2 regions of the Vibrio sp. R15-SG3-ISO1B genome follow, and region 1 is predicted to be linked to the other one. Evidence: predicted binding sites of a transcription regulator. Region 1 holds the regulator's gene; the other holds the start of a gene.

Region 1 (12,236 bases):
AGTTGGTCGCGCAAAATCAGCAGATGCAACAAGAACACACAGCATGGCAAGAGCGCATCCGCAGCTTGCTAGGTAAGATGGAAGACGTTGAGTAATCATCGTTTCTGTAGACTAAAAAGGGTTGGCACAGTGCCAACCCTTTTTGCTTTGGTATCTGTCAGATTAGACCTGAGGGCGCACGCCCAAAGTGTGGCAAAGTGCGTAGGTCATTTCGGCGCGGTTGAGAGTGTAGAAGTGGAAATCTTTCACACCTTCACGACTTAGGATACGCACCATGTCGATGGCTTGGCTCGCACCCACCAATTGGCGAGTGGTTGGGTCGTCATCCAGCCCTTCAAATTGTTTCGCCATCCAGCCAGGGACTTTGACGTTATTCTGCGCGGCAAAACGTGAAGCTTGTTTAAAGTTGGAAACAGGAAGGATGCCCGGAACAATTTCGACATCAATGCCAGCCGCAACACTGCGATCACGAAAGCGTAGGTAGCTCTCTACATCAAAAAAGAACTGAGTAATGGCGCGGTTTGCGCCTGCATCGACTTTACGCTTGAGGTTCAGCAGATCCGACTGCGCACTTTTTGCTTCAGGGTGTACCTCGGGAAAGGCTGCAACAGAGATATCAAAGTCGTGACGTGATTTAAGCAGTTCCACGAGATCGGAGGCGTACATATCCGGTTTGCCACCACCAGGAGGAATATCACCGCGCAGTGCGACGATGCTTTCAATACCATTGTTCCAGTAATCGTCAGCAATCTGAATGAGCTCGTCACGGCTGGCATCGATACAAGTGAGATGAGGGGCCGCAATTAGGCCGGTCTCGGCTTTGATCTCTTTAATGATGGAGTGAGTGCGATCACGCTCGCCGGAGTTGGCGCCGTAGGTAACAGAGACAAATTTAGGCTTAAGGGTTTTGAGGCGATGAACCGAGTTCCACAGCGTCTCTTCCATTTTTTCGCTGCTCGGAGGAAAGAACTCGAATGACACATTGATGTTGTTCGATAGCTCGGCAATATTTTGGTTTAAAGCGTCAATATGACTCGCGTGTGTGTATCCCATCTTTCTCTCTCCGTGTGGCGACCCTATCCGTAGGTAACTGCAGCCCCAACATTCAATTTGATTAAATCGACGTTTAGACGTCTATATGTCCACAGAATGTATTGAATACGTTTTAATGTCAACACTCCCACCATGAATTTTTTTCAAGTTCACAATGAGAGAATTTGAAGTGCGCGCAGAACGACGCCCGAATAAGAAAACAGGTTGCCGAAGCAACCTGTGAAACTAGAGAAAACTGGACAACAAGTTAAGGTCTGATTGAATCGCGCCTGAGGTCACTTCTCGACCCGCCCCCGGTCCGCGAATGACCAGTGGGTTGTCCTTATACCATTTGCTCTCAATCGCAAAGATGTTGTCGCATGGTAACAGGTTGGCCAAGGCGTGCTCTTTGCTGAGTGCTTCGACACCCACTCGAGCTTTACCGTTCTTTTCCAGTCTGGCGACGTAGCGTAGCACTTTGTCTTCACGTTGCGCTTTCTCTAGCCTTTCTGCTAGCTGTTCGCTGAGCTGTTGGCTGTTATCGAGAAAGTCATCCAGTGAGAGTTCGGCCAGTTCATCGGGCACTAAGCTCTCGACTTTGACCGATTCAGGTTCAATCTCGAGACCGGCTTCTCTGGCTAAGATGACCAGCTTGCGCATTACGTCAGAGCCATCGAGATCTTGCCTAGGGTCTGGCTCTGTTAAGCCTTGCTGCCACGCTAAATCGACCAACTCGGCAAACGGTACGCTGCCATCATATTGTTGGAACAACCAAGAGAGGGTGCCAGAGAAAATCCCTGAGACCGCATAAATGACATCGCCACTCTCACGCAAATCGCGTACAGTGTGGTTGATCGGCAAGCCTGCACCGACGGTGGCATTGTAGAGCCAATGGCGGTTTATTTTGGCAAACGCATCTTGCACTTGGTGGTAGTAAGCACTTGAGGCTGAGCCGGCAACCTTATTAGCAGAGATAAGATGCATACCTTGCTCAGCGATATCGAGGTAGCGCTCAGCTAACTCTTTGCTCGCCGTCACGTCGAGTACAACCACATCGTCATAGCCCTGAATCGCACCGAGGCGCTGAATCCACTCGCCTTGCTGATATGGGATAGACTCTTCATCGAAATGCTCACTGACCGCGCTAGGTTCGATGCCTTGGTCATTAAACCAATAGGTTTGACTGTCGATCACCGCCACGAGCTCAAAACTCATTCCACGACGCTTTTCTAGCTCTGCTTTTTGTTCTGCAAACAGGGTTAACCAACTGGAGCCAATGTTGCCTTTGCCGCATAGGGCGATGCCGACTCGTTTTTGTGCTTGGAAAAGTTGATTGTGAATCGCCTTAACGAGTGGTTCGGTTTCGGTGCGGCGTAAGACAGCCACCAAACTGAGACCGGAACGAGATTCAGAGATGAACTCGACAGGCGATGACTTGAGCTTCTGGTAAAAGCCGTAACAGTGGTTGGCGTTGTTGGTGACACCAGCGCCTACGGCAGCGACAAGGGCGTAGCCCTCCTTGAGTTTAATTTCTGCTGCGATGGCGGAATCTTGTAAGAAGCCTAAAGCGCCCCCTGCAATTTCCGAGGTATAAGCAAGGCGTAATGAGTGCTTATCCGCTTGGACTTCATAAGTCAAAGGTTCAAGTTGGGCGCGTTTCAAACTGCTCAGCACTTCTTTTTCCATGCGATTGAAATCATGGCCAGAGGCGAAGTTTAACTGAATCAACAACACGTCATTGAGTGAGGAGATGATCTTGGCACCACGCCCAGAGGCGAGGACGCGCTCAATGCGGCTAGAGCCAGATTCAGGGTCGTAACTGCAGCGCAAGTGTAAGTCCATCGTACTTTGAGCGACAGGCTGCAAGGTACGGCTATGCAGCACGGGGGCGGCAAGGCGTGCCAGTTCACTTGCTTCATCCAGTCGCAATAGGGGCAGAAGACAAGCATCACTGACAAGGCGAGGGTCTGCGCTGTATACGCCAGCAACGTCACTCCAAATCGTGACGCGACTGACCTCTGCGAGCGCGCCAATCACGGTGGCAGAGTAATCGGATCCGTTTCGGCCAAGCAGCACGGTTTGGCCTGCTTGGTTTTGCGCCATAAAGCCGGTAAACACCAGACGACGCTGTGAGTGTTGCGCCAAAATTTCCTTCAGTAGTGGGTAGGACTGACCACGATCCACTTCAGGTTGCGTGCCGGTTTCTGCCCGTAAGAAAGTGCGAGAGTCTTGCGCGATGGCTGGTAAGCCCGCTTGATTCAATAGCGCAGCGAGCAGTCTTGAGGACCACATTTCACCGTGGCCAAGTACCGCAGCTCGCTCCGCCTCGCTTAACGGGGCGCTTAATTCGCCGAGGGTGGTGAACTCGTCTTTGAGCGTCGCCAGCATGTGCGCTTGTTCGTCGTCACTGTCAATCAAGGCTTCGATAAGCCCTGTTTGGAATTGTCGTACCGACTGCAACGCTTCATGGGCAAGGCGGCCGTCTTTATAGAGCGCTTCGGTAAATTCAATCAAATGATTGGTGGTTTTACCGGCCGCTGAGACAACGATCAGATCATCGCTGCCAGAGTATTCTTTGAGTATGGTGACTACCCGGCGGTAGCACTCCGGATCCGCTAAGCTGCTACCACCAAATTTATGCAGTTGACGCGATGTCGTCATTACGCGGACTCCTTCACACAGTTAAAGGCTTGCTTGAGATCGTCAATCAGGTCATCGGCATCTTCAAGACCGACAGACAGACGCAGCAGTTGCTGAGAGACACCTGCCTCGGCCAGTGCCGCTTCTCCCATCGCACGGTGGGTCATTGACGCTGGGTGACAAATGAGGCTTTCTACGCCGCCTAGCGATTCTGCAAGCGAGAAGAGTTTCAGCTCACCGACAAACTGTTTCAGTTCTTCAAAGCTGCCAGCGAACTCGAAGCTGAGCATAGAACCAAAGCCTGATTGTTGTTTCTTAGCGATGCCATGGCCAGGGTGATCCGGCAAGCTTGGGTGATAGATGCGGCCGACCAGTGACTCTGTTTTCAGAAAGTCGAGAATGTTTGCCGAGCTTTGTTCATGCACTTTCATTCGTGCGCCTAACGTGCGGATGCCGCGCAGCGTCATGTAGCTATCAAACGGCGTGCCGGTGGCCCCAATGCAGTTGCCCCACCAAGCCAGTTCCTCAGCGTGCACTTTGGTTTTGGTGATCACCACGCCGCCAATCACATCGGAGTGACCGTTGATGTATTTGGTGGTTGAGTGAATAACGAAATCCGCACCCAGTTCGAGTGGCTTCTGAAAAATCGGGGTTAAGAAGGTATTGTCAACCGCGACCAGTGCGCCGACTTGTTTCGCTTGCTGGCAGACTTTCTCGATATCCACCACACGCACCAAAGGATTTGATGGCGTTTCCAACAGGATAAGCTTGGGTTTCTGGTTGATGGCGGCGGTCAAGGCTGCGTCATCGGATTGGTCGACGAACAACACGTTGAAGTCGCCTTTTTGCGCACGGGTATTGAAGAGTCGATAGGTGCCACCGTAGCAATCGTGTGGCGCGACAATCAAATCATCTGGCCCGACAAACGCAGACACCCAAAGGTTGAGCGCTGAGGTGCCACAGTTGGTCACCACTGCGCCTTCTCCACCTTCTAATTCATACAGCGCCGTTTCAAGCAGGCCACGGTTCGGGTTGCCAGAACGCGTGTAATCGTATTTCGGCACTTCACCAAACGCCGGAAATCCGTAATTGGTCGAGAGATAAATAGGGGGAACGACAGCGTGATGTTGGGTGTCTGACTCGATACCAGTACGTACCGCGATGGTGGCGGGTTTGCGCGTGCTCATAGCGTTTTCCTTGCGAACAGTAGTGACTTGTTTTAGGGAATGCGATATACCTGTTGCTTATCAGGTGTATCCGGCACCCAATGTGGTGTAGTGCTGCGACACACTCACAGTTTGGGCCGATTCCACTCCTATCGCCAACCACTTTACTTCTCATTTTTTAAGACGTCAACACTTCTAGACGTCTATATGTCTTTGCTTGTAGCCATAAATACCGTTAAAATTGTGGTTTAAACACTCATACGCAAATATAAAGGTGCGCAATGGCAGACTGGAATGGCGAATACATTAGCCCATACGCAGAACACGGTAAGAAAAGTGAGCAAGTGAAAAAAATCACGGTCTCCATCCCACTTAAAGTCCTTAAGGTATTAACAGACGAGCGTACGCGCCGCCAGATCAACAACCTGCGTCATGCCACCAACAGTGAGTTGTTGTGTGAAGCGTTCTTGCACGCTTACACAGGTCAACCATTACCGACGGATGAAGATTTGCGTAAAGACCGTCCAGATGATATTCCCGCTGAAGTGAAAAAGCTGATGACGGAGATGGGGATTGAGTTTGAGGCGTTTGACGACTAACGCTCGCCCTGTTTTGCACCGAATTTGAATGCAAAAGCCGCTGACATCGTCAGCGGCTTTGTTGTTTTTGCTCAGCCAGAGACAAAGGTCGTGGCTGGTAGTGGGCGTCAAGGTTACTCGATATCCATGTAATGGTCAGGCAGCTCAATGCGTGCCACCCCGGATTCTACCGCGGCTAACGCGACCGCTTTGGCGACGCGGGGGAGTAGTCTTGGGTCCATCGGTTTTGGAATAATGTAGTCTGGGCCAAACGAGAGTGAATCCACACCCGCGGCGGTCAGAACATTGGCAGGGACCTCTTCCTTCGCCAGTTGACGGATCGCCGCTACGGCAGCGAGCTTCATCTCATCGTTGATCTCGCTAGCACGTACATCCAGTGCGCCACGGAAAATAAACGGGAAGCAAAGTACGTTGTTGACTTGGTTCGGGTAGTCACTGCGACCTGTACCCATAATGAGGTCATTGCGTACATCATGAGCGAGCTCAGGTTTGATCTCAGGATCTGGGTTAGAGCAGGCAAACACGATGGGTTTGTCGGCCATCAATTTAAGATCATCTGGCGATAACAGGTTAGGACCAGAAACGCCAAGGAACAGATCGGCGCCTTCGATGACATCTTGCAGCGTACGTTTGTCGGTGTTGTTGGCAAACAGTTGTTTGTATTCGTTGAGATCATCACGTCGAGTGTGGATCACACCTTTGCGATCCAGCATGTAAATTTTCTCGCGCATCGCGCCGCACTTGATCAGCAGCTCCATACAAGCGATGGCAGCCGCACCGGCGCCCAGACAGACAATCACGGCGTCTTCCAGTTTTTTACCTTGCAGCTCAATGGCGTTTAACATGCCAGCAGCCGTCACAATGGCGGTACCGTGTTGGTCATCATGGAAGACTGGCACATCACAGCGCTCAATTAATTGTTTTTCGATTTCAAAGCAGTCTGGCGCTTTGATGTCTTCTAAGTTGATGCCGCCAAAGGTATCCGCGATGTTGGCGACCGTGTCGACAAACTCATCGATGGTGCGATGTTTGACTTCGATGTCGATGGAGTCCAAACCTGCAAAGCGCTTAAACAGCAGGGCTTTGCCTTCCATCACGGGCTTTGATGCCAGTGGGCCAAGATTACCTAGGCCAAGAATCGCTGTGCCGTTGGAGATCACTGCCACCATATTGCCTTTTGCAGTGTACTTATAGACATTATCGGGGTTTTGAGCGATCTCTCGTACCGGCTCGGCCACGCCTGGGCTGTAGGCGAGCGCGAGATCTTGCGCGGTTTCTGCTTGGGTGGTCAGCTCGACAGAGATCTTGCCTGGTTTTGGAAAGGCATGGTAGTCGAGCGCTTTTTGGCGAAATTGTTCTTCAGGGGTCAGGTCTTGACGGTGGTCATCAGGCATAGAAATAGGTACTCGTTAAAATGATTCAGCACAAAGGGGGTTAATCATTTTAGAGGAACTGAGTCAAGCTGCCTAGGTCAGAATGCGAGCGAGTAGGGTAATATGTGGGAAACGACTGGAGATTAGACCAGATAGAAAGAGATATGACTGCGGGTTTTGCTGTGAATAGGTTAATTGCTCTAAATTTCTGGCAACAAAAAAGGACGCCGCAGCGTCCTTTTTCCTATCCGCGAGAAGGAATTACTTCTTACCGCTTGATAGAGCACCGAAACGCTTGTTAAAGCGATCTACACGGCCGCCTGTATCAACGATACGTTGCTTACCAGTGTAGAATGGGTGACATTTGTCACATACGTCTAGGTGGATTGATTCTTTGTCTAGAGTAGATTTGAACTCAAATGTGTTGCCACAAGAACAAGTTGCTGCTACTGCTTTGTATTCTGGGTGGATTCCAGCTTTCATGGGGTAACCTCAATATAGGCCGTGTCGCTATCCGATTCAGAGCCGGACACCACACGTAGTTAATGTAAAATGGATTTAGGACACCGCTGCCAGAGCAGCCATATCTCTAAGGCGCGATATAGTAATGAATAGTACGCCTAGGATCAACCGATTTGGGGCAGAAATCGCTACTTTTTTAGCCGCTGCAGGAGAGGGAGAGGCATGGATGTTATCGCGAAGTGGCGTTACCCGCGCCTCCTCATACAGACACTGAGATGCGCTGGCTTTTCTCACTCTGCCTTTTCCCTTAGACTAAACGCGTCATCGACCTGCAGTGAAAGACTGAATGAGACCCACCATCGCCCGAGTCGCGTTACCCGTACCACTAGATAAACAGTTTGACTATCAAATCCCTGGACACCTTTTTCCAGTGATTGGTGGGCGCGTGTCTGTGCCTTTTGGCCGTCAAACCTTAGTCGGTATCGTGACGGCCTTGGTGCAGCAGTCATCGCTGCCGATGGACAAAATCAAGCCGATTAAGCAGGTGCTCGACAGTCAACCTGTTTGGCCTGACTCGTTATATACCTTGTTGCACTGGTGCAGCCACTTTTACCAATATCCACTTGGCGACACCTTAGCCAATGCGATGCCCAGCGCCCTGCGTAAGGGAAAACCGGCCGACTTTACCGCCGTGGTGGAATGGCAACTGACGCCAACCGGACGCGATCAATTGATGCATGGATTTGGCCGAGCGGTTAAGCAAGCCAAAGTGATGCAGATGCTGCAACACGGACCGACGTCACACCAACGTTTTGTTGATGAAGAGGTCAGCACTAGCGTGCTGCGCGCGTTGACAGACAAAGGTTGGATTGAGTCGATTGAGCGCAAGCCTCATTTTGCTAAGTGGGGTGCTGACATTGAAGCCGATGTCGAGAAACCAAAGCTGAATGAAGAGCAAGCGATCGCCATCGCGACGGTCAACAGTTTCAGCGGTTTTGGCTGCTTTTTGCTCGAAGGGGTGACCGGTTCAGGTAAAACCGAGGTGTACCTCAACATGATTAAGCCAGTCCTCGAACGGGGTCAGCAGGCTTTGGTGTTGGTGCCGGAAATCGGCCTGACGCCACAAACCATCAATCGCTTTCGAAAGCGTTTTAACGTGCCGATTGAGGTAGTACATTCTGGATTGAATGACACCGAGCGCCTCAATGCCTGGTTGTGCGCGCGCGATAAAGTGGCCGGCATTGTGATTGGGACGCGATCTGCATTGCTGACGCCTTTTGCTGATCTGGGCATTATTATTGTCGATGAAGAGCACGATAGCTCTTACAAGCAGCAAGATAGCTTGCGCTACCATGCGCGCGATGTGGCGGTCATGCGCGCCAACAAAGAGCAGATCCCGATTGTGCTTGGTTCAGCAACGCCCGCGTTAGAAACGCTGCACAATGCGCTGTCTGGCAAATATCATCATCTGCATTTGTCTCGCCGAGCAGGCAGTGCGGTGCCCACCACCAATCAAGTGATTGACGTCAAAGGGCTCTATTTAGAGGGGGGCCTCTCTGCGCCACTGATCGCTCAAATGCGCAAGCACCTCAACGCAGGCAATCAGGTGATGCTGTTTTTAAATCGACGCGGCTTTTCCCCGGCTCTGATGTGTCATGAATGTGGCTGGATCGCGGAATGCAAGCGCTGCGACGCCTACTACACCTACCATCAGCACAGCAGCGAAATTCGCTGTCACCACTGTGGCTCTCAGCAGCCGACGATCCACCAGTGCCAAGGGTGTGGTTCCACTCAACTGGTCACTGTTGGGGTGGGAACCGAGCAGCTAGAGAAACAACTGCATACGCTCTTTCCAGAGCAGAAAACCATTCGTATTGACCGCGACAGCACGCGGCGCAAAGGCAGCCTAGAAGAGGCGTTAAGCGCCATTCGACGCGGTGAATATCAGATTCTGATCGGCACGCAAATGCTCGCCAAAGGGCACCATTTCCCGGATGTGACGCTGGTGGCGCTGTTGGATGTCGATGGCTCACTCTACAGCAGCGACTTTCGAGCCTCTGAGCGTTTAGCTCAGCTCTTCATTCAGGTGGCAGGCCGAGCGGGGCGTGCCAGCAAACCCGGTGAAGTGTTGCTGCAAACCCACCACCCAGAGCACAGCCTATTGCAAGCACTGTTGAAAAAGAGTTATCGGGACTTCGCCGAGGTGGCCTTAGCAGAGCGAAAACTGGCGGCGTTGCCCCCGTATTCGTTTTTAACGCTGTTTCGTTCGGAGGCGAACCAATCTGAGCTGGTGGAAGAGTTCCTACGCCAAGTCCGCTTTACTTTAGAATCCCACCCTCTGTTTGATTCCGGCTGCATGGTGCTGGGCCCGACACCCGCCCCGCTTGCTAAACGTGCGGGTAAGTTCCGTTGGCAATTACTGCTGCAAACCGAGCAGCGCTCGTTAATGCAAAAGCTGCTGGCCAGTGCTAAGCCGGCTATCGAGTTGCTGCCGAGCGCGAAAAAGGTCCGTTGGTCGGTCGACATCGAGCCTCAAGACTTGAGCTAACACGCCGATTAGTTTAAATAAGGGCAGGGACGATAGGCGCTGTGAGCTGATTTCGTTCTTTTTCATTTATTTGTGATCTGGCTCTCTTTTATAGTTCGGGTTTTGTTAAATATCCCGTAACTTTCTGTTTCGAAATGAATAAACTAGTTGTTTGGAAAGGGATAGGCGAAGCGAACCTTGGCAAGAGCCAAACGATTGCGTTTCGCTGCCAATAAGAGTGGGCATCAGCCTACCATCATCATAAGCGGTGCAGGATTGACCCCGTCATCACCACACCAGACGCTATGATCAAGGCAACAAGGTTTAGGTGGCTAAAGCGCTACATCTTTAATTAAGAGGGTTAATAACTTATGGCGACAATGAAGGATGTTGCCCAGCTTGCGGGAGTGTCGACGGCGACGGTATCACGGGCGTTGATGAATCCCGAGAAAGTCTCTTCTGCGACGAGAAAACGCGTCGAAGAGGCGGTGCTTGAAGCTGGCTACTCACCCAACTCGCTGGCGCGCAATCTGCGTAGAAACGAATCAAAGACCATCATCGCGATCATCCCAGACATTTGCGATCCCTATTACACCGAAATCATTCGTGGCATTGAAGATGCGGCTATGGAGCACGGTTACATCGTATTGCTTGGGGACAGCGGCCAACAAAGAAAGCGTGAAAGCTCTTTTGTGAACTTGGTATTCACTAAGCAGGCCGATGGCATGCTGCTGCTCGGTACGGATTTACCGTTTGATGTTAGCAAGGCAGAACAAAAGAATCTGCCGCCGATGGTCATGGCGTGCGAATTTGCGCCTGAGTTAGAGTTGCCCACCGTACATATTGATAACCTCACTTCCGCATTTGAAGCGGTCAACTACCTGACTCAGATGGGGCATCGCCGTGTCGCGCAGATCTCGGGGCCAGAGAGTGCTCTACTGTGTCAGTTCCGTCACCAGGGTTATCAACAAGCGTTGCGCCGCGCGGGCCTAACGATGAACGAACACTATTGCGCAGAAGGCAACTTCACATTTGAAGATGGTGCGAAGGCGATTCGTCAGTTGTTGGCCTTATCTGAGCCGCCGACAGCGGTTTTTTGTCACAATGATATGATGGCGATTGGTGCGATTCAGGAAGCGAAAAAGCTTGGGCTTCGCGTGCCACAAGATCTATCGGTTGTGGGTTTTGATGACATTCAGTTTGCGCAATACTGCGATCCACCACTCACGACGATTTCTCAGCCGCGTTATGAAATCGGGCGTCAGGCGATGCTGATGATGCTTGAGATCCTCCGTGGCCACGACGTGCGTGCCGGCTCTCGACTGCTCGAAACAGAACTGGTGATTCGAGATAGCGCCGCGCCGCCGCGCGTCCTCTAGACGACTTGAATGGTCATTGAGCCGCCGGGCGCGCTGGCCGCGCCACTTTGCGGCCAGTTTTGCTGAGCCGCTTCCAATTCCGGTCTGTCCTCACACACAAATCTGCTTTAACATAGCGAGCAGTTGTATTGAATGGTTTGATAATCAGTTGTGGCGAATAGAGATTACGTAAAGCGCGGCAGTAGCCGTAAGCCGACTAAAAAAGCCGCCCCGCGCCGCAAGAAACCGTGGCGCAGTGGTTTGTTGGCCATCGTCTTGGTCTCGGCGTTCGGTTATGGGTTGTATCTACTCAGTAGCGATCCTGAGCCGCCTGCGCCGATGGTTCAACCCGCGAAGCCTACCCCGAAACCCAAAGCGAAAAGCAGCCAAACTCTCCCTCCTCCGCCAGAAGAGAAATGGGACTATGTCGAGTCGTTGCCGAGTCGTGAAGTGGAAGTGAAAGCCAAAGAGCTGGTGGTGTCTGAGATTCCCTACATCATGCAGTGCGGCGCGTACAAAACCGCGCAGCAAGCTGAAGCGCGTAAGTTGGATATTGCTTTCCAAGGCATCAACAGCAAAATTCGCAAAAAAGAAGACAGCAGTTGGTATCGCGTGGTGCTTGGTCCATACAAATTTAAGCGTGACGCAGAGCGTGATAAGCACAAGTTACAGCGCGCCAAAATCGAGCCTTGTGCGATTTGGAAAGAAGCACAATAAACGCCGACGTCTAATGCGTTCAAAGTCAAAACATCGCCCCGCCTTCTTGTCGGGGCGATGTCTTTTCTACCCTTGAATTCTGTTTTTCATAGCCTCATATAAAGACTAACATCCAAATGAATAAAGTATGAGGCCCCACCGTGACTACCATTGTATCCGTACGTCGTAACAACAAAGTCGTCATTGCTGGTGATGGACAAGTATCGCTGGGTAACACAGTGATGAAAGGCAACGCACGTAAAGTTCGCCGTTTGTACAACAACAAGGTACTTGCGGGATTTGCCGGTGGTACTGCCGACGCGTTTACCTTGTTCGAACGTTTTGAAAGTAAGTTGCAAATGCATCAAGGTCATTTGACCAAA
Region 2 (12,236 bases), on a different contig from region 1:
CCACTACTCGAAGTGGAAGAGGCCAATGACGAGGTAAACGTTGAAGAAAAAAACCGTACTGAGGAAAAAGAGAGCCGCAACGAGGCGTCAGACTCGGATTCTGCAGAACCTGAATTTTCCGAGATCGAGACCCAAGACAGCTCCGAAATGATTGAAAAATCGGAAATCAGTAATGAGCTTGAAATCGATACTACATGGGATGATGTCTACAGCGCCAACACCGGCAGCACAGGGTTAGCCGTTGATGATGACATGCCGGTTTATCAGGGTGAAACCACCCAATCTCTCCAAGATTACTTGGTGTGGCAACTGGATCTGACCCCGTTTAGCGACACTGACCGCACCATAGCACTCGCGCTCATTGATGCCATTGATGACTACGGCTACCTCACCGTTTCACCGCAAGATATTCTCGACAGCTTCGACAATGAAGAGATCGAAATCGAAGAGATTGAAGCGGTGCGTAAACGCATCCAGCAATTTGACCCACTCGGCGTCGGCTCTGTGAACTTGCAAGATTGCTTGCTGCTGCAACTGGCGACCTTCCCTGAAGAGACCCCTTGGCTTGCGGAAGCGAAAAAGGTGCTGACCGATCATATTGATCAATTAGGTAACCGCGACTACAAACTGATCATTAAAGAGACTAAGCTCAAAGAAGCCGAGCTCAAAGAGACCTTAGCACTGATTCAACAGTTAGATCCTCGCCCTGGTAGCCGGATCGCTGAAGATCACGCCGAGTACGTTATCCCTGATGTGTCGGTGTACAAAGATCATGGCAAATGGGTGGTGACCATCAATCCCGACTCTGTGCCACGTTTGAAAGTCAACCAACAGTACGCGGCGCTCGGTAAAGGCAACAGTGCCGATAGCCAGTACATTCGCACCAATTTGCAAGAGGCGAAATGGCTGATCAAAAGCTTAGAAAGTAGAAATGAGACGCTACTCAAAGTTGCAAAATGTATTGTTGAACATCAACACGATTTCTTTGAGTATGGCGAAGAAGCCATGAAGCCGATGGTATTGAACGACGTCGCATTAGCGGTTGATATGCACGAGTCCACCATCTCACGGGTTACGACACAAAAGTATATGCACACCCCTCGTGGCATTTTTGAGTTGAAATATTTCTTCTCTAGCCATGTCAGTACCGACAATGGCGGAGAGTGCTCATCCACTGCAATCCGAGCACTCATTAAGAAGCTGGTCGCTGCCGAAAACAGCGCCAAACCTCTTAGTGACAGTAAGATTGCAGCACTACTCGCTGACCAAGGAATTCAGGTCGCAAGGCGGACAATAGCTAAGTACCGTGAATCTCTAGGGATCGCCCCGTCGAGTCAGCGTAAACGCCTGCTATAAGGCCAACAACCGAGAAGGAAAGTCTATGCAAATTAATATTACCGGTCATCACGTCGAGCTCACCGATGCAATGCAAGACTACGTAAACGAAAAGTTTCAAAAGCTAGAGCGGTTCTTCGATCACATCAACAACGTCCATGTGGTACTTCGAGTTGAAAAAGTCCGTCAGATCGCTGAAGCTACCCTTCACGTAAACCAAGGCGACATTCACGCCTCTTCAGACGAAGAAAACATGTACGCGGCGATCGATTCGTTGGTCGATAAACTCGTGCGTCAATTGAACAAGCACAAAGAAAAGCTAAATACCCACTAAGTCCATAACCATGCAACTACGCGAAATCCTTACACTGGACTGCACGAAAAGTGCAGTTCAGTGCACCAGCAAAAAACGAGCCCTAGAAATGATCAGTGAAATTGTGGCTGATAAAACAGGCCAAAGTTCCACTGAATTATTCGAATGTATGCTCAGCCGCGAAAAAATGGGCAGTACTGGCATAGGAAATGGAATTGCCATTCCCCATGCTCGTATGCAATCGAGCGACAAAGCGATTGCCGTTCTACTGCAATGCGAATCGCCGGTCGAATTTGATTCCATCGACAATCGCCCTGTCGATCTGATGTTTGCGCTTCTGGTCCCTGACGAGCAGTGCAAAGAGCATTTGAAAACCCTCTCGAGTATGGCAGAACGCCTCAACGACAAACAGGTCCTCAAACAGCTGCGCAAAGCTCAGTCTGATCAAGAACTCTACGACATCATGGTAAATCAGTAATGCGCTTAATTGTGGTCAGCGGTCAATCGGGGGCCGGGAAAAGCGTGGCACTGCGTGTCTTAGAAGACCTCGGATACTATTGCGTCGACAATCTACCGGTGGATCTTTTGGATGTGTTTATCCAGAGAGTGCAGACCAGCAAACAGAGCGTTGCAGTCAGCATTGATATCCGCAACCTGCCCTCAGAGCCAACACTACTGGAAGACATCCTGACCAAACTTAAGCAATCATCGGATGCCAGCGTGTTGTTTCTCGATGCCAACAAAGAAACGTTACTCAAACGCTACAGTGAAACGCGCCGCATTCACCCGCTGACGTTAACCCAGCACAACACCTCCCTTGAGCAAGCGATCGAAAAAGAGAAATGCCTCCTCGCCCCGCTCAAAGAGCAAGCCGACTTGATCATCGACAGCAGCAGCCAATCATTGCATGAGCTGAGCGAAACCGTGCGCATGCGCGTGGAAGGCCGCGAACGCAAAGATTTGGTGATGGTGTTTCAGTCGTTTGGTTTTAAATATGGCCTACCTTCTGATGCCGACTACGTGTTCGATGTGCGCTTTTTACCTAACCCACATTGGGATCCGTCGCTCCGGCCGTTGACTGGCCTCGATACGCCAATCAAATCGTTTTTAGAGCAGCATCAAGAGGTGCTGGAGTTAAAACGACAAATCCAAGGATTTATTGAGCAGTGGTTGCCGCTGCTTGAAAAAAATAATCGCAGCTACCTCACCGTAGCCATAGGTTGCACCGGCGGGAAACATCGCTCGGTCTACCTCACTCAGCAGATTGGCGAGTACTTTGCCCAGCTGGGCCATCAGGTCCAAATTCGTCATACCTCTCTAGAGAAACATCACAAGGAATAGCCGTATGCAGCAAGAGAGCAGAACCGTCCTCATTCAAAATCGACTTGGCCTTCATGCTCGTGCTGCCGTCAAATTGGTCGAGCTTGCTCAATCCTTCGATGCCGTGCTCACCATCCAAAACCCTGAAGGCAAAGAAGCCACCGCAGACAGTGTGATGGGTCTACTGATGCTTGAGTCCGCTCAAGGTGAACACGTGACGATCAGCGCAGAAGGCAGCGATGCCTCACCCGCCTTAGAAGCGGTCTGCTCGCTGATCGAAGACAAGTTCGACGAAGAGGAATAACACCGACTCGGTCCTCACTCGCACACGCTACCTTTTAATTCCCCCCTTAGAATGCCACTCGCCTTCCATTCATCACGTGGGTGCACTTTTCTCCTCGGCAAAGTCGTATCATGAGGTTACTTAACGTAAGATTTAAGTTACTATTCAAACCATTGTGAACCATTAGAGTCAGGGGGAATCCATGGCCGAGCAAATTGAATTCGATCAAGCTCACCAAGCCCTGCAAGAAGTATCTGAAGCGCTCGAAAACGGCCGCTTCGTCCATGTCCGTCGCCAATTGCAGGACATGGAACCCGAAGATATCGCCCATCTCCTCGAAGCCTCACCTCGTAAAAGCCGTGAAGTCCTTTGGCAACTCACCGATCCAGAAGATTACGGTGAAATCCTCGACGAGCTCAACGAAGACGTCAAAGACGACTTGGTGTCCAAAATGGCACCAGAAAAGCTCGCCGAAGCCACCGAAGGGATGGACACCGATGATGTCGCTTACGTACTGCGAAGCCTACCGGATGATCTCTCTAGAGAAGTTCTGTCCCAAATGGATTCGACAGAGCGTCTACGCATTGAAACCGCGCTCTCTTACCCAGAGGACTCAGCCGGTGGTCTAATGAATACCGATGTCATCACCATTCGTGGTGATGTCGATGTGGATGTCGTGCTGCGTTATCTGCGCATGAAAGGCGAGCTTCCAGAAGCGACGGATGCCTTGTATGTCATTGATGAAGAGAACCACCTTATTGGTGAACTGCCCATTACCACGCTGATTACGACTCAGCCCGACATCAAAGTCGCCGAAGTAATGGAAGATGCGGATGAAGCCATCGAAGTGACCATGAGCGACTCCGACGTCGCCAGCTTGTTTGAACGCCGTAATTGGGTCTCAGCGCCGGTTATCGATGAGAACAAACATCTGGTTGGGCGTATTACCATCGATGATGTGGTCGATGTCATCCGAGAAGATGCCGAGCACTCCATGATGAGTATGGCCGGTATGGACGACGACGAAGATACCTTTGCGCCCGTGGTCAAATCAGCCCGAAAACGCAGCATTTGGCTTGGGGCCAATGTGTTAGCGGCGCTTGCAGCGGCCTCGGTATCGAACATGTTTGAAGCCACACTCGAGCAGATGGCCGCTATTGCCGTCTTGATGACCATAGTGCCTTCGATGGGCGGCGTAGCAGGCAATCAGACGGTCGCGCTCGTCATCCGTGGCTTGGCATTGGGCCATATCGGTGACGCCAACAAACGTGAACTATTAATGAAAGAAGCCGCCATCGGTCTGCTTAACGGCATTTTGTGGGCATTGATCATCGGCGGGATCGTGATTGCTTGGAAAGGCGACTGGATGCTTGGAGGCATCATCTCTGCCGCCATGCTCACCAACCTGTTTGTTGCCGGTGTGGCTGGCGTAATGATTCCAGTGCTGCTGAAAAAAATGAACATCGACCCTGCATTGGCAGGCGGCATGGCGCTCACTACTGTCACCGACGTCATAGGTCTGTCGGTCTTTTTAGGCTTAGCGACGCTGTTTGTTTAACTCAGCCGCCAACAGATATTCAACAGATATTTCAAAAAGACAAAGCGCGACCCAAGGGCCGCGCTTTTTGTTTGTGACACTCAGCGCAAGTGCTAAGAGAGCAGGTTACCCATTGATGTTGGGACCAAGCCACTTCTCCGCTTCCAACATGTCCCAACCTTTGCGCTGTGCATAGCTCTCCACCTGATCTTGCTGGATTTGAGCAACGGCAAAGTAGCGCGAGTCAGGGTGAGAGAAGTACCAACCCGAGACAGAAGCGCCAGGGAACATCGCATAGCTCGACGTCAGCGTCATGCCTATGGTGTTTTCAACGTCCATGAGTTCCCAAATTGCGCCCTTCTCTGTGTGCTCAGGACACGCAGGATAGCCCGGTGCAGGACGAATGCCTTGGTATTTCTCGCGAATCAACTCCTCGTTGGATAAGTTCTCATCGGCCGCGTAGCCCCAGATCTCTTTGCGCACCCGCTCATGCAAGTACTCGGCGAACGCTTCGGCCAAACGGTCTGCCACCGCCTGAATCATAATGGCATTGTAATCATCCCCTTGCGCTTTGTATTCATCGGCCAACTCACGCTCATTGATGCCACCTGTCACCGCAAACGCGCCAATCCAATCCGCTTTACCGGATGATTTCGGTGCGATGTAATCCGACAAACAGTAGTTGTAACCTTTAGGTTTTTCCGTCTGTTGACGTAAGTTGTGCAACACTTTAGCCACCTCGGTACGCGACTCATCGGTGTACACTTCAATGTCATCGCCAACGCTGGCCGCTGGGAACAAAGCACACATGCCCCGGGCTTGCATCAAGCCCTCTTTTTCAACGCGATCCAACAGAGCGTTGGCATCTTCGAACAAGCGTTTCGCCTCTTCACCGACCTCTTCATGGTCAAAGATTGCTGGGTATTTACCGACCAAGGACCACGTCATAAAGAATGGCGTCCAATCGATGTATTGGCGCAGCGTTGCAATATCAAAATCATCAAACACATGCACACCGGGTTTCAAAGGGACCGGCGGCGTGTAGCTTTGCCAATCAATTGCCACTTTATTGCTTTGCGCCTGCTCTAAGCTTACCGGCTTAGTGCGGGGTTTCTTACGGTTATGTTGATCGCGCACCACGTCGTAGTCCGCTTGCAGCTTTTCAACAAACGCTGGCTTTAACGTCTCAGACAACAGTGAGGAACAGACCCCGACCGCTCGTGAGGCATTATTCACATACACCACAGGTTGTGAGTAATTTTGCTCAATTTTCACTGCGGTATGCGCTTTCGATGTGGTCGCGCCACCAATCAAGAGTGGCAAATCGAAGTTGAGGCGCTCCATTTCTTTGGCGACATGCACCATTTCGTCCAACGATGGGGTGATCAGGCCAGACAAACCAATGATGTCTACCTTCTCTTCTTTTGCGACTTTTAGGATTTGCTCGCACGGCACCATCACACCTAAGTCGATAATTTCGTAGTTATTACACTGCAGCACCACACCAACGATGTTTTTACCTATGTCGTGAACATCGCCTTTTACCGTCGCCAGCAGAATCTTACCGTTGGTCGAGCCGGCTTGTTTCTCTGCATTAATGTACGGCTCTAGGTGAGCCACGGCTTGCTTCATCACACGCGCGGATTTCACCACTTGAGGAAGGAACATTTTCCCTTCACCAAACAGGTCTCCAACCACGTTCATGCCATCCATCAGTGGCCCTTCGATGACCTCAAGAGGCTTGCTCGCATTGATTCGCGCCTCTTCTGTATCGTCAACAATAAACTCGGTGATGCCTTTCACTAGCGCATGTTCCAAACGCTTTTCAACAGGCCATGTGCGCCATTTCAGTGCTGAGGCATCCTCTTCTTTGCCGACCCCTTTTTCGGCGTATTCGCCGGCAATATCCAATAAGCGCTCGGTGGCATCAGAGCGGCGGTTAAGCACCACATCCTCTACCGCTTCACGCAGCTTGTCTGGAACGTTGTCATAAATTTCTAACTGACCGGCGTTGACGATGCCCATGTCCATGCCGTTCTTGAAACAATGGTAGAGGAACACCGCATGAATTGCTTCGCGTACATAGTTATTACCGCGAAACGAGAACGACACGTTGGATACGCCACCTGAAATCATCGCATACGGCAGATCGCGTTTGATGTCTGCTACGGCTTCAATGAAATCGACGGCGTAGTTGTTGTGCTCTTCAATACCGGTGGCCACCGCGAAGATGTTCGGGTCAAAAATGATGTCTTCCGGTGGGAAGCCCACTTCGTCAACCAAAATACGATACGCGTTAGTACAGATCTGAAGTTTACGCTCACGCGTCTCCGCCTGACCCACTTCATCAAATGCCATCACAATCACAGCGGCGCCGTAGCGTCGGATCAGCTTGGCCTGCTCAATGAATTTCTCTTTGCCTTCTTTGAGCGAGATCGAGTTAACGATGCCTTTGCCTTGGATGCATTTCAGACCCGCTTCAATCACCTCCCACTTCGACGAGTCGACCATAATCGGCACACGGGAGATTTCAGGCTCAGAGGCGCACAAGTTAAGGAAGCGCACCATGCAGGCCTGCGCATCAAGCATGCCTTCGTCCATATTGATATCGATGATTTGTGCACCGTTTTCCACTTGCTGACGTGCCACTTCCAGCGCTTCATCATACTGCTCTTCTTTAATAAGGCGCTTGAATCGTGCCGAGCCCGTGACGTTAGTTCGCTCGCCGACGTTAATAAATAGCGTCTCTTTCTCAATAGTGAGCGGCTCTAACCCTGACAAACGGCACGCGACGGGGAGCTCTGGCAGCGCGCGCGGTGTTACACCATCGACCACACGAGCCATTTCACGAATATGCTCTGGTGTGGTACCACAACAGCCACCAATTAAGTTAAGAAAGCCGCTTTTCGCCCACTCCTCAACATGTTGCGCCATCTCTTGTGGCGACAAGTCATACTCACCAAACGCATTCGGCAAACCGGCGTTTGGGTGCGCCGAGACAAAAGACTCCGCAATACGCGAGAGTTCATCGACGTATGGACGCAGTTCATCAGGGCCAAGTGCACAGTTCAAGCCAAACGATAACGGTCTAACGTGACGCAGTGAGTTGTAAAAAGCTTCGGTAGTCTGGCCAGAGAGCGTACGTCCAGAGGCATCGGTAATCGTCCCTGAAATCATCACAGGCAGGGTAATGCCGAGCTCTTCAAATACGCTATCAACGGCAAACGCACACGCTTTGGCGTTGAGGGTGTCAAAGATGGTTTCGATAAGAATCAGATCGCTGCCGCCTTTGATTAGGGCGCGAGTCGACTCAGAGTACGCCTCGACCAACTGATCAAAGCTGACGTTGCGATAACCTGGGTCGTTCACATCAGGAGAGATGGAACAGGTTCGGTTGGTTGGGCCCAATACGCCCGCGACATAGCGAGGTTTGTCCGGCGTTTTTGCCGTCCATTCATCGGCCGCCTCACGTGCAAGTTGGGCCGCTGCGAAGTTAATCTCTTCGCTTAAACTCTGCATGTCGTAGTCGGCCATCGCAATCGTGGTGGCATTAAAGGTATTGGTTTCGAGAATATCCGCACCGGCTTCTAAATAGGCGCTGTGGATCTCTTTGATCAATGTAGGCTGAGTCAACACCAACAGATCGTTGTTCCCTTTTAAATCACAATGCCAATCGGCGAAACGCGTACCACGATAATCTTGCTCTTCGAGCTTGTAACCTTGGATCATGGTGCCCATACCACCATCGATCAAAAGTATTCGTTGTTGCAATTGCGCTTCGATTTGCTGCCTTACATTACTTCCCACAGTACTGCCTCATTCCTTTCGTTATTTCCCCATCCTATCACAGATCAAAAAGGAGTCTAGACGTCTAAACGGTAAAAATACGTCTCACACCACGGGTAAAAATCATTTGCTATTTGAACAAGTCAGTAACAAAATTCTTGTTCATAATTTGTTACATACTGGAACGCTCATGTCAGTCTACTACACACTCTGCTTTTTATCGGCTGCGGCAATGCTGATTGCCTTTGTAAACAGCAAGATAGGTAAAATGCAGACCACCATCGCCATCACAGCGGGCTCTATGGTGCTGTCGTTACTCATTTTGGTTGCAGGCCAAAATGATTGGTTCCAACTGACAGACATTGCGTCAAAGACGGTCGCCAGCATCAACTTCGAAGATTTTTTGTTGAAGGGGATTCTCGGCTTTCTCCTCTTCGCTGGCGGATTGGGTATCAAACTGCCCAACCTTAAAGATCAAAAATGGGAGATCACTGTCTTAGCCTTGGGCGCCACGCTGTTTTCGACGTTCTTCATCGGATTTGGTCTTTATGCTTTTTGCCAATGGCTGCACATTCCGTTTGATCTGGTGTACTGCTTACTCTTCGGGGCACTGATCTCTCCGACGGACCCGATTGCCGTGTTAGCGATTGTCAAAAAGCTCGATGCCCCCAAACGTATCTCGACCCAAATTGAGGGAGAGTCCCTTTTTAATGACGGCTTTGGCTTGGTCATTTTCGTCACTCTTTACACTATCGCTTTTGGTCACGACACGCCAACACTAGGCAGCGTCGCCTTGCTGTTCGCACAAGAAGCGATAGGTGGCATTGTGTATGGCTTTGCCTTAGGGCTCTTGTTCCACTACCTGATCAGCGCGACCGACGATCACTCTATGGAGCTGCTGCTGACCATCGGCATTCCCACTGCAGGTTATGCCTTTGCCGAGATTTTGCATGTGTCGGGCCCGTTAGCAATGGTGGTATCAGGAATCATGATCGGTAACTGGACGCGCTTTATCGGCTTTTCAAAAGAGAGTGAAGATCACCTCGACCATTTCTGGGAGCTGATCGATGAATTCCTTAACGGGGTCTTGTTCCTTTTGATCGGTATGTCGATGTTGCTGTTTGAATTCCATCAAGAAGACTGGATCATGATGGCGGTCGCCGTTCCTTTGGTCTTGCTTTCGCGTTATCTGAGCGTGTTTTTCTCTTACGTAGGGTTTAAGCGCTATCGCACCTACAACCCTTGGTCCATCAAAATCCTTACCTGGGGCGGCCTAAGAGGTGGATTAGCGCTGGCCATGGCACTCTCCATTCCCTCTGGCATTTGGGTCATTCAAGATAAGCTGATTGACGTTAAAGAGATCATCCTGGTTATGACTTACTCTGTAGTGGTATTTTCCATCTTAGTGCAAGGCTCTACCATTACCCCAATGATAGAGAAAGCCAAACGGGCAGAACAGCAAGCCTAATCGATGCAGCATAGTGCATAAGTGCCAGCGAAATACGCTGGCATTTTTCTACCTGTATCGGATAAATGACATCCGATTGCAGCTATCGCCAAGCAAAATGTCTACTATGACTCTTCGATAGGCGCCCCCATCTTTGGCTACATTATGGAAATCCTCTCTTTAGACATTCGCACACTTAACTTCACGGTTATCGTCTTCTCCTTTATTTATTCTTCAGGCTTGTTCTTTTATCAAACCTCGCAGAAACAAGTTCTTGGACTAAACCGACTGGCCGCTGGCATCTTTATGATTGGCTTAGGGCCGATGTTTTTAGGTTTTCGAGGAACCGCGCCAGAGTGGCTGACCATAGTGCTCGCCAATACCCTCATCATGCTGGGTTTTCTTTTTACCGTAAAAGGCATCTGCGCGATTCGCGCCTATCACAGTAAAGGAGTGCGATGGCTAGAGGGGGCATTGCTGCTAGCAGGTCTACTGTTTGTTTTCTTTACCTATGTAACGCCATCCATCAATGCCCGTATTCTTATCTTAAGCGCCTACCTCAGCGCCTCCTGTTTTTTCGCGGCTTGGGCACTGCTTAAGGGCGAGAAGGACGATGCCAAGTTTCCTCTTCTCATGATGGTGATTCCATTTGTCAGCTATGGCAGTTTTATGGCTTTTCGCCTCGTCTATACCGCGCTGGGGCCTACAATTAGCAGTTATATGAGTTCTGGACTGATTCATGCCCTGACCTACCTATTCTGCATCATATTAATGGTTGCCATTAGCCTGAGCATGTTATGGCTCATCAATGCGAGATTGCTCGACTCCATCCATCAGTTGTCACAAAAGGATCCATTGACAGGACTCTATAACCGACGAGCGATGGACTCGTTACTGCCTTCTCTAGTTTGTCAATCGAAAGAGGAACATCTGCCCCTTAGCGTGATAATGACCGATATCGATAACTTCAAACAGATTAACGATGAGCTAGGGCATCTGGTGGGAGACAAAACCATTGAGAAAGTCGCCAAGCTTATGCAGCACTCTCTACCAGACTCGGTTTTGGCAATACGTTTTGGCGGTGATGAGTTTATGCTACTGTTACCCAAGCACACAGCGGAAGAAGCGATTCAACAAGCAGAACTATTGAGGCAAAAGGTGTCGCTGAACCCTATCGTCAGTAGTGTTCATCTTGATTGCACCATGAGCTTTGGCGTCGCAGAACTCAAACGCAGTGACTCGGTGGATGACCTACTCTCCAATGCCGATATTGCCCTCTATGAAGCCAAAAATGGTGGACGAAACCAAGTGGTTGTTGCCCAGTGACCGCAACCATTTGTTGAGAAGCCTGCCTATAGCAGGGCTTCTCACATCTATACTGTCTGTACAAAGGTGACATTCAGAAAGCGGGAGCTGACCCATAGAAACTAGAGACTTCGACTCTGCTGAAAACGCTGAGTTGATGGCAATTTGTATTGCTTTGATGCGAAGAAGCCTACTTTTCTACCTGTAGTAGTACAGCTGGATACGAGTTGCTGGCTGAGCAGGGGAGAGTAGATGGTCCAGCATTCCGTGGTCTGGCATTCCGGCCTGCGAAAAAGTGCACAGCACTTTCGGGAGCGTTAAACGTAAAAAAGCCCAGTCTTTCGACTAGGCTTTCTAATAAGTGGCGGAGTGGACGGGACTCGAACCCGCGACCCCCGGCGTGACAGGCCGGTATTCTAACCAACTGAACTACCACTCCGCAGTGGTATCACTCGCCTAAGCAAGTGTCCATAATTTGAAGCCTGGCGATGTCCTACTCTCACATGGGGAAACCCCACACTACCATCGGCGCTAATTCGTTTCACTTCTGAGTTCGGCATGGAATCAGGTGGGTCCAAATCGCTATGGTCGCCAAGCAAATTTTGTTAAAGTTCTTAGAAGTTAGTGCCTAGTGCCTAGCCCCTAGTTCCTAGAACTTAATAATTCGGAAAGCTGTTTACGTTCTTACACATTCAATGTTCTTTTATTGAGTCCATCAAAACCCTTTGGGTGTTGTATGGTTAAGCCTCACGGGCAATTAGTACAGGTTAGCTCAACGCCTCACAGCGCTTACACACCCTGCCTATCAACGTTCTAGTCTCGAACAACCCTTAAGGATACTTAAAGTATCAGGGAAGACTCATCTCAGGGCTCGCTTCCCGCTTAGATGCTTTCAGCGGTTATCGATTCC

The links. The regulator MetJ, encoded in region 1, represses methionine synthesis genes. The targets are predictions, from matches to a motif close to TTAGACNTNTANANGTCTAA.
Region 2: metH (methionine synthase) is a predicted target of MetJ. The motif match lies at 8,644-8,663, and genes of this name have one in related genera.

The regions. Positions count from the first base shown of each region.
Region 1 covers NZ_JCBDGG010000007.1:3,593-15,828, forward strand. The annotation lists gene zapB (cell division protein ZapB) at 1-95, shown strand, start outside; gene metF (methylenetetrahydrofolate reductase) at 163-1,053, opposite strand; gene AC6R0S_RS02315 (bifunctional aspartate kinase/homoserine dehydrogenase II) at 1,279-3,693, opposite strand; gene AC6R0S_RS02320 (O-succinylhomoserine (thiol)-lyase) at 3,693-4,859, opposite strand; gene metJ (met regulon transcriptional regulator MetJ) at 5,120-5,437, shown strand; gene AC6R0S_RS02330 (malic enzyme-like NAD(P)-binding protein) at 5,551-6,831, opposite strand; gene rpmE (50S ribosomal protein L31) at 7,072-7,293, opposite strand; gene priA (primosomal protein N') at 7,619-9,820, shown strand; gene cytR (DNA-binding transcriptional regulator CytR) at 10,171-11,178, shown strand; gene AC6R0S_RS02350 (SPOR domain-containing protein) at 11,329-11,874, shown strand; gene hslV (ATP-dependent protease subunit HslV) at 12,015-12,236, shown strand, end outside.
Region 2 covers NZ_JCBDGG010000005.1:3,374-15,609, reverse strand. The annotation lists gene AC6R0S_RS01240 (RNA polymerase factor sigma-54) at 1-1,356, shown strand, start outside; gene hpf (ribosome hibernation promoting factor) at 1,382-1,669, shown strand; gene ptsN (PTS IIA-like nitrogen regulatory protein PtsN) at 1,680-2,126, shown strand; gene rapZ (RNase adapter RapZ) at 2,126-2,989, shown strand; gene AC6R0S_RS01220 (HPr family phosphocarrier protein) at 2,994-3,272, shown strand; gene mgtE (magnesium transporter) at 3,454-4,809, shown strand; gene metH (methionine synthase) at 4,915-8,595, opposite strand; gene AC6R0S_RS01205 (cation:proton antiporter) at 8,765-10,042, shown strand; gene AC6R0S_RS01200 (GGDEF domain-containing protein) at 10,187-11,347, shown strand; tRNA gene AC6R0S_RS01195 (tRNA-Asp) at 11,689-11,765, opposite strand; rRNA gene rrf (5S ribosomal RNA) at 11,807-11,922, opposite strand; rRNA gene AC6R0S_RS01185 (23S ribosomal RNA) at 12,063-12,236, opposite strand, start outside.